3 regions of the Solidesulfovibrio sp. C21 genome follow, and region 1 is predicted to be linked to each of the others. Evidence: riboswitches for the same ligand, from Rfam matches in the RefSeq annotation. Region 1 holds a riboswitch; each other region holds the start of a gene.
What was found. A riboswitch is a leader RNA that binds a small molecule or an ion and turns the genes downstream of it on or off. The one in region 1 is predicted to bind cobalamin.
Positions count from the first base shown of each region.

Region 2: it holds a riboswitch for cobalamin, as region 1 does, so the genes downstream of both, ACMZ6R_RS17025 (ribonucleoside triphosphate reductase) here and ACMZ6R_RS04710 (TonB-dependent receptor plug domain-containing protein) in region 1, are expected to answer to the same signal.
Region 3: it holds a riboswitch for cobalamin, as region 1 does, so the genes downstream of both, metE (5-methyltetrahydropteroyltriglutamate--homocysteine S-methyltransferase) here and ACMZ6R_RS04710 (TonB-dependent receptor plug domain-containing protein) in region 1, are expected to answer to the same signal.

Region 1 is NZ_JBLODY010000008.1:82,528-88,149, reverse strand. Features, by position in the region: gene ACMZ6R_RS04740 (EAL and HDOD domain-containing protein) at 1-356, shown strand, start outside; gene ACMZ6R_RS04735 (response regulator) at 440-850, opposite strand; gene ACMZ6R_RS04730 (Hpt domain-containing protein) at 893-1,264, opposite strand; tRNA gene ACMZ6R_RS04725 (tRNA-Arg) at 1,329-1,405, shown strand; gene ACMZ6R_RS04720 (hypothetical protein) at 1,538-2,062, shown strand; gene ACMZ6R_RS04715 (LysR substrate-binding domain-containing protein) at 2,063-2,527, shown strand; cobalamin riboswitch at 2,667-2,864, shown strand; gene ACMZ6R_RS04710 (TonB-dependent receptor plug domain-containing protein) at 2,973-4,979, shown strand; gene ACMZ6R_RS04705 (adenosylcobinamide amidohydrolase) at 4,879-5,622, shown strand, end outside.
Region 2 is NZ_JBLODY010000075.1:11,910-17,531, reverse strand. Features, by position in the region: gene ACMZ6R_RS17025 (ribonucleoside triphosphate reductase) at 1-1,575, opposite strand, end outside; cobalamin riboswitch at 1,716-1,930, opposite strand; gene ACMZ6R_RS17020 (hypothetical protein) at 2,057-2,320, opposite strand; gene ACMZ6R_RS17015 (UbiX family flavin prenyltransferase) at 2,547-3,116, opposite strand; gene ACMZ6R_RS17010 (c-type cytochrome) at 3,382-4,257, shown strand; gene ACMZ6R_RS17005 (c-type cytochrome) at 4,261-5,613, shown strand; gene ACMZ6R_RS17000 (c-type cytochrome) at 5,616-5,622, shown strand, end outside.
Region 3 is NZ_JBLODY010000070.1:1,388-7,009, forward strand. Features, by position in the region: gene metE (5-methyltetrahydropteroyltriglutamate--homocysteine S-methyltransferase) at 1-1,082, opposite strand, end outside; cobalamin riboswitch at 1,266-1,472, opposite strand; gene ACMZ6R_RS16520 (glutamine amidotransferase-related protein) at 1,648-3,132, opposite strand; gene ACMZ6R_RS16525 (outer membrane homotrimeric porin) at 3,205-4,635, opposite strand; gene ACMZ6R_RS16530 (glutamate decarboxylase) at 4,957-5,622, opposite strand, start outside.

The DNA.
Region 1 (5,622 bases):
TTCTGGAGCTTGTGGCCACGCGCTACGACTACTGGGACTTCAATCCGGGCTCGCTGTTCCTGTTGGGGCTTTTTTCCCTGCTCGACGCCATCCTGGGCATGCCCATGGCCAAGGTGACCGAGCATCTGCCCCTGGAAGAAACGCTCAAGGCGGCGCTTCGCCGCGAAACCCAGAGCGAATACGAGCCGCTGCTCGACCTCGTGGCCTGTATCGAGGACGCGGACTGGGTGCGCCTCGACGACCTGACCCGCAAGCTCGGCTTCGACCTGGAAACGGTCAAGACCTGCGCCAGCGAGGCCATGGCCTGGAGCAGCGCCTTTTTCATCACCCAGCATGCGGCCGGGCCGGCGTCCTGACAGCCGCCGGTTTCGGGAGTCCGTCTTTGCAAAACGATGCCCCGTGAACGGGAATGCCGTTTCCGCCCGGGGCGGCGCGGCCGTTATGGCGACTGGGGCGGCGGGGGAATCAGGCCAAGCTTGGCCAGTTCCGCCAACAGCGTTTCGCGGCGCAGGGGCTTGGGCAGGTAGGCCTCGGCCCGGCCGTGAAAGAAGGATTCGCTGACGTTTTTGGTGTCCGTCAGCACCGAAATCATGATGAGCTTGAAGCGTTCGGCCGGGTTGTGGGCGTCCTCGATGCGGCGCAGGGCCTGGACCACTTCATTGCCGTCCATGCCGGGCATGAGGATGTCCATGAAGACGGCGGTAAAGGGCCTGTCCTCCTCCAGGGCGGCCTCGAAGGCGGAGAGGGCCTCCATGCCGTCGCAGGCGGTGAGGCATTCGGCGTAGGCGGAAAGAAAGGTCCGCAGGAAAAGGATAATGCTTTCGTCGTCATCCACGATGAGAAAGCGCATGATGGAGCCCCCGGTCCCGGCGGCAGGGCCGGTTGAAATATGTTAGGGGCTTTTTTTGGCGGAAGCAACCGTCGCGTCCTTGGTCGGGGCCGCGACGAATTCGATGTCCGTCTCGTGGAAATAGCGGGCCAGGGCGGCGATAAGGCGGCCGGCTGCGGCAAGGTCGGCGCGGGCGACGGTTTCCTCCAGGGCCAGGGCCATGTCCGCCGCTTCCGGGAGCTGGAAGGTGGCGGCCGATCCCCGGATGGTGTGGGCCAGCCGGCAGAGGGCTTCGCCGTCGCGGGCGGCCAGGGCGCTTTCGAGTTCCGCGATGTGCTCGTTCTGTATGGCCAGAAACCGGGCGAAGATGGGGCGCAGTTCCGCCGAAACGGCCACGGTTCTCGGGGGGATGTCGTCGGGGGGGGCGGCGCTCATGCCGGCCGGATCTCCTTGTTTGTGCCTTGACGGGGTGCCGTTTGGGCAATTAAGGAAGGTTCACGCGCCCGTAGCTCAGCTGGATAGAGCGTCGGACTTCGAATCCGCCGGCCGGGGGTTCGAATCCCTCCGGGCGCGCCAGTAATCATTACAAATGGTTACACAACAAAATCACCCTGGTCACATAACCTTCTTCACCCGTCCCAAACACCTCTCAGTCCCGGAATAGTCCCGGAACAAAAATATTCCCTCAAAAACCTCTAGGGGGCGGCATTGTCTACAGGCAATGTCGATACCCATTTCAGGTCTCCTTTCATTGTTCACGAGGGGAGAGGCAACCGGTGTGGTCACGATCCGGACCTGCCTAAATTAACGCCGGCTGTTCCCATCCGCAAGGGCAAGGGCGGGCTTCCGCGTATCCTCTCCCTGGCCGCCGAGCGAACCAAGGTCTGGTATGATCATCCCAAAAAATGTCCCCCCCTGCTGACCAAGGGCAACCGCAAAATCCGGAGCGAACGCCGCGAGGCCTGTCTCGTGGTTTTGGAGACGCTACTCTCCCACCTCGACTTAGCGTCCCTGTGCCTTGGCCTGCCCACCCTGGCCAATGGGTTTATCGACATCGATATGAAGACCATCGTTCGCGACTCCGGGTTGGAGCAGCGCCGTTGCGAACGCGCCATCAGGCAGATCAGAGAGGCCAGCCGGCTTCATGGCGGTGACTCAGCCGAGGGGCCTGAGCGACGAAGGCCGGTACTTCGGCTGCCGGGCCATCCGCGTTATCACTACAGCCTTTTTTGAATGGCTGGGATTGGGACCGATGCTGCGGCGGGAACGGGCTTATATTTCGAGCCGGTGTTCGACTATGAGCAGGTGCTGGTCGTCGGGCCGAACCACCCCTTGCGCGCAGCGAGCCATATTGAGCCGGAACAGCTTGCAGTGGAAATCTTGATCACCTACCCGGTCCACATTGATCGGCTCGATATTTATTCCCGATTCCTCACGCCTGCCGGCATCATCCCCAAACAGCACAAGCGGATTGAAACCACTGAGATCATGCTCCAAATGGTGGCCAGCGGCCGGGGCGTGGCCGCCTTGCCGCGTTGGCTGGTCGAAGAGAATGCCGGCAAATTTGCCGTGTTCCCGGTGCGCTTGGGAGCGCAAGGCATAGACAAGAAAATATTCCTCGGTATTCGCGAGGCAGACGTCGACATCGATTACCTGAGGGCCTTTGTGGATTTGGCGCGTGCGTATCGTGATCGATAGACCCTCGGTAGTGTGTTCCTGATTGGCTACGAAGGTTACACGCTCCTATACTCTTGGCAGCGCTGGTGCCCGTCCCCTCGGGAGAGGGCGCAAGAGGGAATCCGGCTTGACAATATCTGTATGAGCCGGGCAACTACTCTGCATTATTGAACTCGCAGGTCCGCATCCGCGATGCGGCTAAATGGGAAGTCCGGTGAAAAACCGGCGCTGGCCCGCAACCGTGAAAGGGGACGAAAACCGCACTCAGCCACTGTCCGCGCAAAAGGCGCGGATGGGAAGGCGCGGTGAGTAGGACGATCCTTGAGCCGGGAGACCAGCCTGCGAGAAGTCATGGCGGGCTTCGAGGCAGAGCCGACCCATGGGCAACATCTCATCTGATTGGTGGGATGTCGTGTCTGTGTTTCCTCGAGCCCTCCTCTTCTTTCACGAAGCAGGAGGTTTTTTTATGCGTTGCGCACTGGCTGCGCTGGCTGTTGTCATGGTCTTGCCCTGTCTGGCCCTGGCGGCTGAGAACCAGGAAGAAACGTTCGACCTTCCCGAAATGCTCGTCACGGCCACGGCTACCCCGGCTCCGGCCAGCGAGGTCCCCGTCCATGTCGAGATGCTCAGCCGGGATACAATCAACCAGCTTGGCGTGGACACCTTGGGCGAACTGATCGCCCAGAAATCGCCGGGCACAACCATTCAGTACCCAGGCGCTTACACGAGTTTTCGCCTGCGAGGGTTCGACACCTATGTTTCGCCAGGGGCGAACATGGATGCCAAGACCCTGGTGCTGGTGGACGGCAACCCCTTCGGCTCGGGCAATCTTGCGCTGATTCCCCTGGATAACGTGGAACGCGTGGAGATCATGCGCGGTCCCGGATCGGTCCTGTACGGGGCTTCGGCCATGGGCGGCGTCATCAACATCATCACCAAGCGGGGCAACGGCCCCCCCTCCGGTTCCGCCGAAGCGGAATACGGCAACTTCAATCGGTTTCAGCCCAGAGCTTCTTTGCAGGGCGGAAGCCCGGACGGCAGACTGGGCTTTTCCCTGGCCGGCCGGGTGACCACCGTGGAACAGTACGACGCCGGCGGCGGCTGGCAGTACCGCAATACCGATTACCATGACGGTGCCGCGTCGGGAACCGCGACCCTGACCCCGGTGGAAAATCACACCTTCCACATCTTCGGGAATTATTTCAACGCCTGGGACGTGGGCGATCCCGGCCCCACCTATGCGCCCACCCCCACGGCCAGAATCCAGGACGCCATGAAGAACTTCGCCGCCATCTACAACGGAGCCACCCCGTTGCATGATGTGGAGTGGCGAGTGGCAACCTGGGTCAACCAGCACGACTACGCTGATACCGATACGCCCTATTACCAAAAAAGCGCCTTCGTAACGAATCAAGCGGGTGTGGATGGACGCGTCACCGTCCCCACCTTTTCAGTGGGGCGTTTCACCCTTGGCGGGCAATACCGGAACATCCACGAGCACCGATACGGGGACGGCGTGTACGCCCCGGATTCCAACTACGCGAACTGGTCCCTTTACGGTGAGGAAAAAGTCGACATCGACGCATTCACCTTTCTGGCCGGTCTGCGCTACGACAATTACGACCTGCGCATTCTCGACAATGATGCCTTCACCGATGTAGCCGGCCAGTCGCGCACCATGGACCATGCGAGCTGGCGGGGCGGCATCACCTGGCGGGCGCTCACCTGGCTTTCCCTGCGCGCCTCCGCCGGCTCCGCCTTCACCCCGCCGGACGCCTATAAATTCTGTGGCCTCTACCGGAATTCCGGCACCAACTCCATCGGCAACCCAAGCCTGCTTCCCGAGACCAGCACCACCTGGGAAGGCGGATTCGATATCGATTGGAAAGGCCTTAAGTTCTCCGGAACCGGCTTCTACACGTTCTACACCAACGCGATCACGACTACCACGACCACGGTTGGCGGCGAAACCAACTGGCAGACCTGGGTCAATTCCGCCGGTTGGCGGCTGGCCGGCCTGGAGGCGTTCACACGTTACACCACTTCCTGGTCCGTCGGATCACACAGGCTTACGGTCACGCCGTCTCTCAACGCCATTTGGTACCTGGAACGCCGTGAAGAAGACGATGCCTTGGTCAATGCACGCGGCACGGACACGGTGCTCAACCTGTCCGAATATAGCCTGACTCCCGGTGTGCAGTTCGGGTTCGACTCCTGGGTCACGCTCAATCTGAATGGACAGTGGCAAGGTCCCCAGAAGGTGATCGACTGGAACACGAACAGCGCCCGTTACGGCTCGGTCGTAAACAAGGACCCGTTTTTCGTCATGAACGCCAGGCTTTCCTTCAAGCCCGTCGCAAAATTGGAACCATATGTCTTCGTTAACAATCTCGGGGATGAACGGTACAGCTACGTTGACGGCTACCCTATGCCGGGAAGGACGATTGGCGTTGGCCTGCGCTACGAGTTCTGAGCCGGCTTGCCGACGGTTGGCGGAGCTTCCTGGCGCGCCGCCGGAACTGGCGGGCTTTGGTTTGGAACGTACGCAGCGCCATGCACGCTTGATACTGCCGGACGCTTGGCGGGCTTGCGGTTGGTCTCCGCTTGGTGGGGGGCTGGCCAGGGCGCGGCACATGTTCATTGTCCGCGTCCACGAGGATGGAACGCGTACCCCGGCCGAGTATCCGCCTCCCGAGACGACCCTTGGCCGCTACGCTCGTGACCGCCGCTGGCCCGGTCCGGCCATGGGCATGATGACCGCCGCCTCCATGGCCTCCTGCCGGGTCGCCTGGCGTAGCGAGTCTGGCGTGGCTGTTTGCGTCGTATTGACGGCCGGGCTGGCCAATGCCAGACGGGCCGGAGACAAGGCCGATTGCCGGGATGGAAACGCCGGCGCATTGCCGGCGGGAACCATCAATATCCTGGCGGCCACCAATGCCGCGCTCACGGACGCCGCCTTGCTGGAGGCCCTCATGATCATGACTGAAGCCAAAGCCGCAGTCTTGTCCGAGCACGGCATCGTAAGCCCAGTCAGCGGGCTTGTGGCTACCGGCACAGGCACCGATTGCGCGGCCATGGCCTGCGGGGAGGGGCCTTCACTGCGCTTTTGCGGCAAG
Region 2 (5,622 bases), on a different contig from region 1:
GATGTTTTCGGCGTCGGACGTGAAGTTGCGGATCATTTCATTGATGCCGTTGACGCCGATGGTGGAGAAGTGGTTGCGAAGCGACCCGAGGTAGCGCTTGGTGTAGGGGAAAAGCCCGGCGTCCATGCGCCGCGTGATCTCCTTGCGCTTGATCTCCAGGCTGGTGCGGGCGATGTCGAGCAGGCCGTCCAGGCGGGCCAGAAGTCCCGCCTCGTCGCCGCTATGGCTGTAGCCGAGCCGGGCGCAGTTGATGGTGACCACGCCCACGGACCCGGTCTGCTCGGCGCTACCGAAAAGGCCGTTGCCGCGCTTTAAAAGCTCGCGCAGGTCGAGCTGGAGCCGGCAGCACATGGAGCGCACCATGTTGGGCTCGAGGTCGGAATTCACGAAATTCTGGAAGTAGGGCAGGCCGTACTTGGCCGTCATCTCGAAGAGAATGTCGACGTTGGGCGACTCCCAGGGAAAATCCTTGGTGATATTGTAGGTGGGGATGGGAAAGGTGAAGACCCGTCCCTTGGCGTCGCCGGCGGTCATGACGTCGATGTAGGCCCGGTTGATCATGTCCATTTCGGCCTGGAGCTCGCCGTAGGTGAACTCCAGCTCCTCGCCGCCGATGCGCGGATGCTGGCCGGCCAGGTCGTCCGGGCAGTTCCAGTCGAAGGTCAGGTTGGTGAAGGGGGTCTGGGTGCCCCAGCGCGACGGCACGTTCAGGTTGTAGATCAGCTCCTGGATGGACTGGCGCACCTCGGCGTAATCGAGCCTGTCCTTGCGCACGAACGGGGCCATGTAGGTGTCGAAGGAGGAAAAGGCCTGGGCCCCGGCCCATTCGTTTTGCAGCGTACCGAGAAAATTGACGATCTGGCCGACGGCGCTGGAAAGATGGCGCGGCGGGTCGGCTTCCACCTTGTCCGGCACGCCGTTTAAGCCTTCTTCCAGCAGCGTGCGCAGCGACCAGCCGGCGCAATAGCCGGCCAGCATGTCCAGGTCATGGATGTGGAGGTCGCCTTCGCGGTGAGCGGCGCCCACTTCCGGCGGATAGACGTGGTTGAGCCAATAGTTGGCCACCACCTTGCCAGAGACGTTCAAAATGAGCCCGCCGAGGGAATAGCCCTGGTTGGCGTTGGCGGCCACGCGCCAGTCCTGGCGGTCGAGGTATTCGTTGATGGAGGCGGCCACGTCCACCACGGTCTTTTTGTCGTGGCGCAGCTTAGCCCGTTGTTCGCGGTAGACCGAGTAGGCGCGCATGGTGCGGAAGTGGTTGGCCGAAATCAGGGCCTGCTCCACCACGTCCTGGATGCGTTCGATGTCCGGGATCTGGCCGGTGAAGCGGTGGGACAGCACTTTGACGGCCTGGGCCGTGAGCAGCCGGGCCTCGGCGTCCTCGAACTCGCCCGTGACCGCGCCGGCCCGGCGGATGGCGGAGAAAATCTTCTCGCCGTCAAAAGGAACGACCTTGCCATCGCGCTTTTTGATGCGCATGGGCACGGCCACGGCGACACGTTCCGGCGCAGCGGACGCTACGGATTCCGGCAAGGTGTCGAAAGATAGATCGGAACTGGTCATCGGTTCCAGCATGGCATTCCCTGCGATATCGCGTTCCCACTACGCGATATCGAGACGGAACCGAGGAGAGACGCGCGGCCGCGACGCCACCCCATGCGCCGCGAGGCCGGTCGCCCTCCCTCGAGGCTCCCTGGCGGTTCGTCCGCGAACAGGCTTCGCGGACGGGCGCTGGCAGGTCTTCGGACTTGCGAACGTGACGGCCGGCAGACCGGGTGCCTACTGTCCGCCGCTTCCCAGGCCGGGGAGCCCAGTGCTTGGTGGCGGAGGTCGTTTTCGCTTACCGCTGCGGGGCAGTCCCGGAGTCTCACCGGGTTCTCTTTTGCAGCCCGTCCCGGGGAGGACGGACGCCAGCGCAGCCATGGTATAGGGGGGAGCGGCCGGGAGAGTCAATCGGCCTCAGAGGGGCGGGGGCGGCCGCTATCGGGCTTCGGTCGGCCGCCCCCGGCGCTTCCGGGCGATTTGAAAAAAAAATCCGTCGTCGGCGCGGCGTCACTCAGTGATCGTGGGTGTGGGGCACGTGCTCGTGGTCCGGGTGGACATGGTCGTGAGGGCCGTGCTCGCCGGTATGCTGGTGTTCGTGCGCGCCTTCCCCCGCGCCGTGCTCGTGGGGGTGCTTGTGCTCGTGTTCATGTTCATGGGTATGGACATGGACATGCTTGTGGGTGTGCTTGCCGATGCCGGGATGCTCGTGTTCATGCTCGTGTTCGTGGGTGTGCTCATGAGTATGGTCATGGTGGTGTTCGTGGTCGCCTTGCATGATGGCTGCCTCCTTTTGTTATTCCATGAACCATTTCGCCGTCCCCGCCTAGACGGCATGTTTTTTTCCTCCCTCGCACAAGGCGTTCCCATTCTCCGGGGGCGACGTTCTCCCCGGATAAGAAAACCGGATGCGTACGCTTTTCAAGGAGGCAAATGCCCGGGGAAGCCACGGGCCGCGACCTTTCCGCCCCTGCGTATGCACCGTCCCGCCGGCGCGGGCCGGATCACCCCTCCCGGCCGTCCCAGCGGTGGAAGAGGTCGTGGGGGATGGCGAACTGGTCCAGGATCTTGCCCACGGTCTGGTCCACGATGTCCATGATGGTGCGGGGGCCGTGGTAGAACGAGGGGGCCGGGGGCAGGATGACGCCACCCATTTCGGTCACGGCCGTCATGTGGCGCAGGTGCCCCAGGTGCAGCGGCGTCTCGCGCGGCACGAGCACCAGCTTGCGCCGCTCCTTGAGCGTCACGTCGGCGGCCCGGGCCAGGAGGTTGTCGCCAAGGGACAGGGCGATCTGGGCCAGGGTCTTCATGGAACACGGGACCACCACCATGCCGTGCACGGGAAACGAACCGCTCGAGACCGCCGCGGCCAGATTGTCGTGGGCATGGACCACATCGGCCAGGGCCGCGACAGCCGCAACCGTGAAGTCGGTCTCGTAGGCCAAGGTCGTGGCCGCGCCCCGGCTCAAAATGAGATGCGTTTCCACCTCGGCCACGCCGCGCAGGACCTCGAGCAGCCGGATGCCGTAGAGCACGCCGCTTGCGCCCGTTATGCCGACCAGGAGCCGTTTCATGATTTTTCCTTCGGTTGTGTGGACAGTTATCCGAGCCGGACCGCTCCAGGCGCCCTCCTCCCGGCCCGCCGGTCTTCCGATGTTTTCGGCACCGCATATTGACATCCGAAACGGTGCGGGTAAACCTGCGAGAGTTTTCAAAATAAAGAAGTTGGAGAGTCGCGGGCACAGGGCATACCGCGTGCCCTGATCCGTTTTTCGGCCGGTGCTTCTCCCCGCATGGCGGATTCGCGTCTTGCCACAGTCCCCGCAGTACGGAGTCTCTATGAAAAACCGCAATGTTTATTTCGCACTGGTGCTGGCAACCCTCCTGCTCGCCTTCGGCGTCTGGATCCTGGCCTTTTTCCGGTCCACCCTCGTGACCAAGCGGACCGAAACGCCGCGAGAGGTCCCGCGCCAAAACGCCAAGGCGCCGGCCATGCCACAACTTTTCAATCCGCCGCGCCCCGAGGACGCCCCGGAAAGCATCCGCGCGGAAGTCATGCTCGGCTACAGGATCATGACCGAAACGAAAAAGTACGCCGGCAAATACATCAACAACGACCTGTCCTGCACCAGCTGCCACTTCGACGGCGGCCGCAGCCTCGACACCATTTCCCTGGTCGGGGTCGGGGCGCGCTACCCGCTCTTCCGCGGTCGCCGCGACTACACCGCCGACCTGACGCTGCGCACCCAGGGCTGTTTCGAACGCAGCATGAACGGCACCGCCCCGGCCTACGACAGCCAGATCATGCAGTCCCTGCTCGTCTACATGCAGTGGATATCCAAGGGCATCCCCATCTATTCCGAGCAGCCCTGGACCCTGCCCCACGACCTGGGCAATTCCCATAAGCCCGATGTGGCCAACGGCGCCAAGGTCTACCAGGACGTCTGCGCCAGATGCCACGGCGAGGCCGGCCAGGGCACGGCCATCGCCCCGCCGCTCTGGGGCGACGGCTCCTACAATGACGGGGCCGGCATGCACCGCATCCGCACCTTTTCCGTCTTCGCCTGGCGCTACATGCCCAAAAGCTCCCCGTCCCTGACCCAGGAGCAGGCCCTGGACCTGGCCGGTTTCGTGCATGAAAAGCCGCGCCCGAAATTCGTGGCCACCCACCCCGACAAGGTCGTGCAGGTCATCCCCCTGTCCGAGGTGAAATAAGCCATGATCTTTCCCATCCTGCACATCCCCAGTCTTGGCGACGGCATGACCATCGCCCTCGATGCCGTGCTGCACGTGCTCATAAGCCACGGCCTGGCCATCGGCCTCGTCACCATGCTGGTGCTGTTCCAGACCCTGACGTATCTGGGCAAAGGGGCGTTTTGGGCGCGGATCAGCCGCGCGCTTCTCGGACCGGCCGTGGTCGTCACCACCTCGATCGGCGCGGTCACGGGCGTCGGCATCTGGTTCATCACCGGGGGGCTGGCCCCGGAGGGCATCGGCTCGCTGATCCACCTCTTTTTCTGGCCCTGGTTCATCGAATGGGGCGCGTTCACCTCGGAAGTGGTGCTCCTTTTGATCTACTACTACCTGTGGGACCGGCTGGCCGAAAAACGGCCAGGGACGCTGGTGGCCCTCGGCTGGGGCTACGTCGGCATGGCGGTCATTTCCGCCATCCTTATTTCGGGCATCCTGGGGTTCATGCTCACCCCGGACGGCTGGCCCTTTGCCGGCGGCTTCGGGCGGGCCTATTTCAACCCGACCTTCATTCCCCAATGCTTCCTGCGCGTGTCCGGGGGCCTGGCGCTCGGCGCGCTCTTCGTCATCACCTGGCTCGCCTGGAGATACAAGGGTTCGCGGGAGGAACGCGGCCGGGCCCTGCGCCTTGGGGGCGCGATCTTTCTCGGCGCGGCCCTGGCCGCCACGGTCAGCGGGCTCGTCTATTTCTCCCGGGTGCCCATGACCTACCTCACCCACTGGAAGTTTGCCGTGGCCACCTCGGCCCTGTCGCAACGCCCCGACTTCCTGCCCCTGGCCAACGGCCTGGCCGGGCTGCTCGTACTGGCGACGGCCCTGGCGGCGCTTTTGCGGCGGCCGATACTTTGCCGGGCGCTTTGCATCCCGACCATCATTTTATGCGTGGGGCTGGTGACGGAATTCGAGCGCGTGCGCGAGTTCGTGCGCGGCCCGTACCTGCTGCCGGGCTACATGTACGCCAACCAGATCCCGCTGGTTGAAAACAAGGGGCTCGCCGCGAAAAACGAAGCGATATTGCCCACCATGCGCTGGGTCAACGACAACGGCAGCCAATCCGCCGCCATGCGCGACGGAGCGACCCTTTTCGCGGCCAACTGCGGCGTGTGCCATACCGACGGCGGCATAAACGACATCCGCAAGCGCATCGCCGGCCGCACCCAGGACGGCGTCAACGCCATCACCGCCATCACCGAGGGGCTGGCCCCGTTCATGACGCCCTTCACCGGCACCGAACAGGAACGCCTGCTTCTGGCCAATTACCTTTTCACCTTGGCCAACCAGGATGCACGCCTGCGCGGGCCGGCGCCCAAGGAGAAGTAGCCATGTCCC
Region 3 (5,622 bases), on a different contig from region 1:
AGGCGCACCTCGCGGCATTTCTGTACGGCAAAGGCCATCCAATTGCGGATGGTCGGGTCGAGGGCGGTTTCCGCCTCGAGGTCCACCGGGCAATGCAGCAGCGAACACGACGGCGCGAGCATGAGGCGCGCCGCCCCGACGTGGTCCGCCGCGAGTTCGATGCGGGCCAGGGCGGCGGCCGCGTCCACGCGCCAGATGTTGCGCCCGTCCACGAGCCCCAGCGACAAGGCGGTTTCCGGGGACAGCGCCTTGGCCACCAAGGCGATCTGTGTGGGGTCGCGCACGCAGTCGATATGGAGCGCGCCAAGGGGCAGCCCCTCCACCCAGGACAGGTTGTGGGCGATGCCGCCGAAATAGGTGGCGAGCATCACCTTCGCCGGACCGGCGGCCTTGGCGAGATCACGGTAGGCCTCACGGAACGGGCCGGCCAGGGCTTCGGGCAGGTCCTGGGCCAGGATGGGCTCGTCGAGTTCGATCCAGGGGCACAGCGCGCCCAGACGGCCGAGGATGTCCCGGTAGGCCTCGAGCAGGTCCGGGAGCAGCGAAAAGCGGTCGAAGTCGGGAGAAACGCTCTTGCCGAGCGTAAGGAAGGTGAACGGCCCGGGCAGCACGGCCTTGGCCGTGAATCCGGCTGTGGCGGCCTGGCGCGCCTCGTCGAAGATCTTCGACCCCACCACGGCAAGGCGCTGTCCCGGCGTGAACTCCGGCACGATGTAGTGGTAGTTGGTGTCGAACCACTTGGTCATCTCCATGGCCGCCACGTCGCGCGTTTTGTCCTGGACGCCCCGGGCCATGGCGAAAAAGGTGTCGAGGGGCGCCTCCCCGCCGGCATGGCCGAAGCGCTCCGGCACCGCACCAAGCAGGCAGGCCATGTCGAGCATGTGGTCGTAGAGGGAGAAGTCGCCGACCGGCACCAAATCGAGGCCGGCCTCGCCCGCAAGCTTCCAGTGCGAGAGCCGCAAGGCGGCGGCCTGCGCCTCAAGGGCGGCGGCGTCGATCCTGCCGGCCCAGTATGCTTCGAGGGCGGCCTTGAGTTCCCGGTTGCGCCCCATGCGGGGAAATCCCAGCGAATGCGTCACCATGCAACGTGCTCCTTGTTGGCCCGCGTGGTTCGCGGGCGGTTGACGTCGGCCGGCAGGGCCCCAAACGGCACGCAACAAAAAAAACCCGCCCCCGGCGGATGCGGGGAACGGGGCACGGGTGACGGTCCGGAAACGCGGGCGCGTCCGGCATATACGGTCACTCCGGCCCATGTCGCGAGGCCTGGATACCGACCGATTCGAGGCGTCTTCTGGCTTACGGGGCGGTCCCGGAGGGGACCGTCAGCATCTGGCGGCATCCTTCCCAGGCCGGCTTACGCCCGACCTAGTGGATAACCGCCGCCAAACCCCGATCACAGCAGCGCGTCTGCGACGGATTCGCACCGTCTTCCGTTTCTCGAAAGGTCCTTTACCACAAATCGACCCGTCACTGGCCCAATTCCAGCCCCTTGTCAACGTGGTGGGGGAGGGAGAAGGCGGAGGAGAGTGAAAGAGGATGCGAGAGGGGGACCCTTTTTGAAAAAAGGGTCCCCCTCTCGCGCTCTCCCCTCCCCAAAACGTTTCACGGTGTGGGGAGCGTCACAGAGGGCAAGGGAATGCATCTCTTTTATCGTGGCGTTGATTGCGCCAGGGCGTCCCGCAGGAAGCGCCGCAGCACATTTTCCGCCTGGTTGTAGGAAACCTTGATTTCCGGATGGAACTGCGTTCCGTGCAGGCGTCCGTCCTGGCTGCGCACGGCCTGAATATACGTGGACTTGGCCACGACGGTAAATCCCTGCGGCGGGTCGTACACGGCCCAGCCATGCACTTCCGGCGCGGTGAAGGGCTGGGGCAGGCCCCTAAAAAGCGGATCGTCGACGAGCGTGCGAATCTCCGCGTACCGGGCCGGCTTTTCCATGGCGGAGATATCGGAGCGGCCCATGGAGCGCACGCGCGTGTAGCCGGAGGCGAAGGAAAGCATCTGGTGTCCGGCGCAGATGCCGAGGATGGGGACCGGCGCGGCGCGAATGATCTCGAATTCGCCGTTGTATTCGAACATGGGCAGGTCGTTGTAATCGGCATTGTTGCCGCTGAGCAGGATGGCCACGGGCTTTTTCGCAAGCGCCTCGTACATGGCCATGCTCGCCTCGTAATACGGCACGGTCACGGTCGAGAGCTCCGGGACCATCTCATGGACGCGCGCGGCCAGCTCCGTAAACGCCGCGCCGTTGTGCTGGTTGCCGATGACAAGGACATACGGCCCGGCCGGCGGGCTCGGCACCGGGGGAAGACCCGGGGAATACAGCAGCAGTTCGTTTATGCCCGGGGCATAGCCGGTCCAGCCGCTGATCTCCAGCCGCCAGAACCGGGCCGAGACCCCGGCAAAATCGAGAATGAAGCGGTAGGTGTCGCCGTCGGTGACCTTGACGGCCTCCTTCCAGGTGACGCCGTCGGGGCTGGCCAGCCAGCGGAAGGCCACCGGCCAGCCGTCCCGGTTGCCGGAATCGGCCAGCATCCAGATGCGGCTTATGCTGCGCTCCCGCCCCAGATCCAGTTCCACCCAGGCCGTGTCCGGACCCGGAGGCGCGGCCCGCCACTGGGTGGAGAGGCCCTGGTCGGTATAGTCGAGGAGATTCTTGGGGTCCGAGCCGCTTGAGACCTTCACGCTTACGGGCACGGCCCGGGTCAGGTTCATGAACGCCTTGTCGCTGGCCGTATCCACTGAAAAGCGGCTGACGGCCCACGGCCCGTGCGCGCCCGCCTCGTCCGTGGCCCGCACGCGCCAGTACCAGCGGGTCCCATCCGCCAGGGGCTTTTGGTCGGGAATGGCCAGGGCGCTGACGCCTTCGGGGTTTTCCGGCAGCGTGTAGTCGAGGCGGTCTTCGGCAAAGGCCTTGTCCCGGGCGAGCTGGATTTCGTAGACGCGCTTGCCCTGGCCGCCCGTGGCGTTTTTAAACGACAAAAGCGGCGTCCGGCGGGTGACGATGACGTCGAAATCGGGGTTGGTGGTGAGCTGCGGCGCGCTGATCGGACACGCCGCCAGGGCCACGGCGCCGGACAGGCCGCCGAGTATTACGGCGAGGACCAGCAGAGGCGACATCCGGTATCTCATGCGGGCACTCCTTGGGCCGGCACAGCATCCGGCCGTTGCGGCGCATCGTGAAACGACCGACCGCGCCAGGCGTTAAAAGGTATAGATGATGCCAAGCGCCGCCTGCCAGGCGTCGCCGGCCTGATTCACCATGCGATGTCCCCAGATGCTCGAGTGGAGCCCTTCGGGATGGGCCCAGCCCAGCTCGCCGATCAGGTTCACGGCGTCGGTCAGGGCGTACACATGCTCGCAGGCCACGGAGTAGAGGTTTTCGCCCTGGGCCAGGTCCTGCCCCATGGTGACATAGGAACCGGGGCCCCCCGTGACGGCCACGGCCTTGCGCAGGCCCGCCGGCGAGCTGGTGCCCGTGGCATAGGAAAAGGCGACCAGGGAGGTCAGGCGCGGCACGATGCTGATTTTGCTGAAATTAAGCACCAATCCCATGCTGCCCTGGGGCGTGGTGTTCATGGCCGCCTGGGTCAGATATTGGTCGGCGTTGAACAGAAACGAGCCGGCGGGCCCCCATTCCGTGTTGATGGCGGGCAGCCGTTCCGAGCCGTTGGACAGCCCGGAATCCTCGCCGCTGCCGTACCAGCCGAGGAGCTGGGGCGCGACCATGGCGAAGCCGGTGTATTCCAGGGCCGCGTCCGCGAACCAGCCGCGCCGGCGGCAGCGTTCCCGGTCGGCGGCGAAGGCGTCGCCGTAGACCGCGTCGGCATAGAGCTTGAGCGGCATCGGCAGCTCGGCGGTCAGGGTGAAGCCGGTCCAGAAGGCGGCGCTCTGGTTGTCGGCAAAGCCCGTCGGGGTCACGAAGGACCCGGCGGCGCGCAGGGAGTTGCTCATGGAGTCCGGCAGGTCGGCGGCGCGGCCGAGGATGGCCACCGCGCCCCAGGGCGTGACGTGCGTGCCCGAAATCGACACCGGCAGCGTGATGAAGGTGAGATCCAGCTCGTCGCCGACTTGCGTGGTGGTGGTGTCGTAGGTCCGGTTGGTGTCCACCAGCCGGGCGTAGCCGGCCGTGACGCCGAGCCGGTCCTCGAGCAGCGGGGCGCTGACGACCAGGGCGGCCGCGTCGCTGTTGCCCGAGTCCGTGCCCAGGACCACGGAGTCGTAGAAGACCGAGGTATGGGGCAGGGACAGGGGCTGGTAGCCGGCCGTCACCTTGATGGCCGTATCAGGCAGGGTGAACTGGAGGTAGCACTGGTAGGACTCGATGGCGGTCGTCGGATTGGCCGCCGTCAGGGTGCCGTGGCCCCAGGTCTGGTTGTTGACGCGAAGCCCCAGGCGAAAGGCCAGATTTTCGTTGGCGGCAAGATCGACATGCAGGCGCATGCGCTGCCAGAAATTCAGGGTGTCCGCGGTCTGGGTGCCGTCGGCGTTCCAGCCGGTGTAGTTCTGGTTGCTGAAGAACGTGCCCTGCACGCGGAAATCGCCGTACATGGAAACGGAGGTTGCGGCCGAGGCGGTGGCGGCGAGAAGGCAGGCGGCGACAAGAACAAGAGCGGCGGACCGAAATCGGGGCATGGCGGAGTTCCTACGTGTTGCGCCCTTAAAAAATACGGCTGCGGCACTTGTGAAAAGGCGGCGGCTGAGAGCCTCCGTGGCCTGGGTGGGGCTTGCGCCCCTTGGGCTCCCCGAAGGATCTCCCGGCCGGCCTTTCGCGCGCAAGCCGGCGCTCGCGCGCGCGGGTTTTCCGCAAAAGCCTCGCCAGTATTTCTTAAGACAGACCTCAATGGTATTGGCATGTTCCCTTACGACATGCGGCCACGGACTTCGAGAACGCGCGACGGAGACCGGCCCCGGGCTGGCAAACGCTCCGGGGCCGGTCCGCGACGGTGCGCGGGTTTAGGTATGGCTGAACCCCGAGGCCGTTTCCGCGGTCAGGGATTGGGTCACGGGGTTTTGGGCGAAGTAGGCCAGGCAGCGTTTGAGGTCCTCGACCAGCAGGTCGGCCAGGTCGCGGCTGAAGCCATGGCGGACCAAGGCGCGCATGACCACGAGGTCCTGGCGGTTTGGCGGCATGGAATAGGCCGGCACCTGCCAGCCCCGGGAACGCAGCCGGTCGGACAGGTCGTAGAGGTTGAAGTTGTGCTTCTTCCCTTCGACAAGGCTCCAACTCACGGCCGGAATGCCGCCCCGGCCGTCGTAGATGACCTCGAAGTCCGGGACTTCCCGAAGCGCGTCGCCCAGGTAGGCGGCCGTGTCGTAGCAGGCCGACTGGATCTTGTGGTAGCCTTCGCGGCCAAGGCGCAGGAAATTGTAGTATTGGGCGATGATCTGGCCGCCGGGGCGCGAGAAGTTGAGCGCGAAGGTCGGCATGTTGCCGCCGAGGTAATTGACCTGGAAGATCAGGTCCTCGGGCAGTTCCTTGGCGTCGCGCCACACCACCCAGCCGACGCCGAGCGGCGACAGGCCGAACTTGTGGCCCGAGGCGTTGATGGACTTGACCCGGGGCAGCCGGAAATCCCACAGCAGGTCGGGATCGCGAAACGGGGCCAGAAAGCCGCCGCT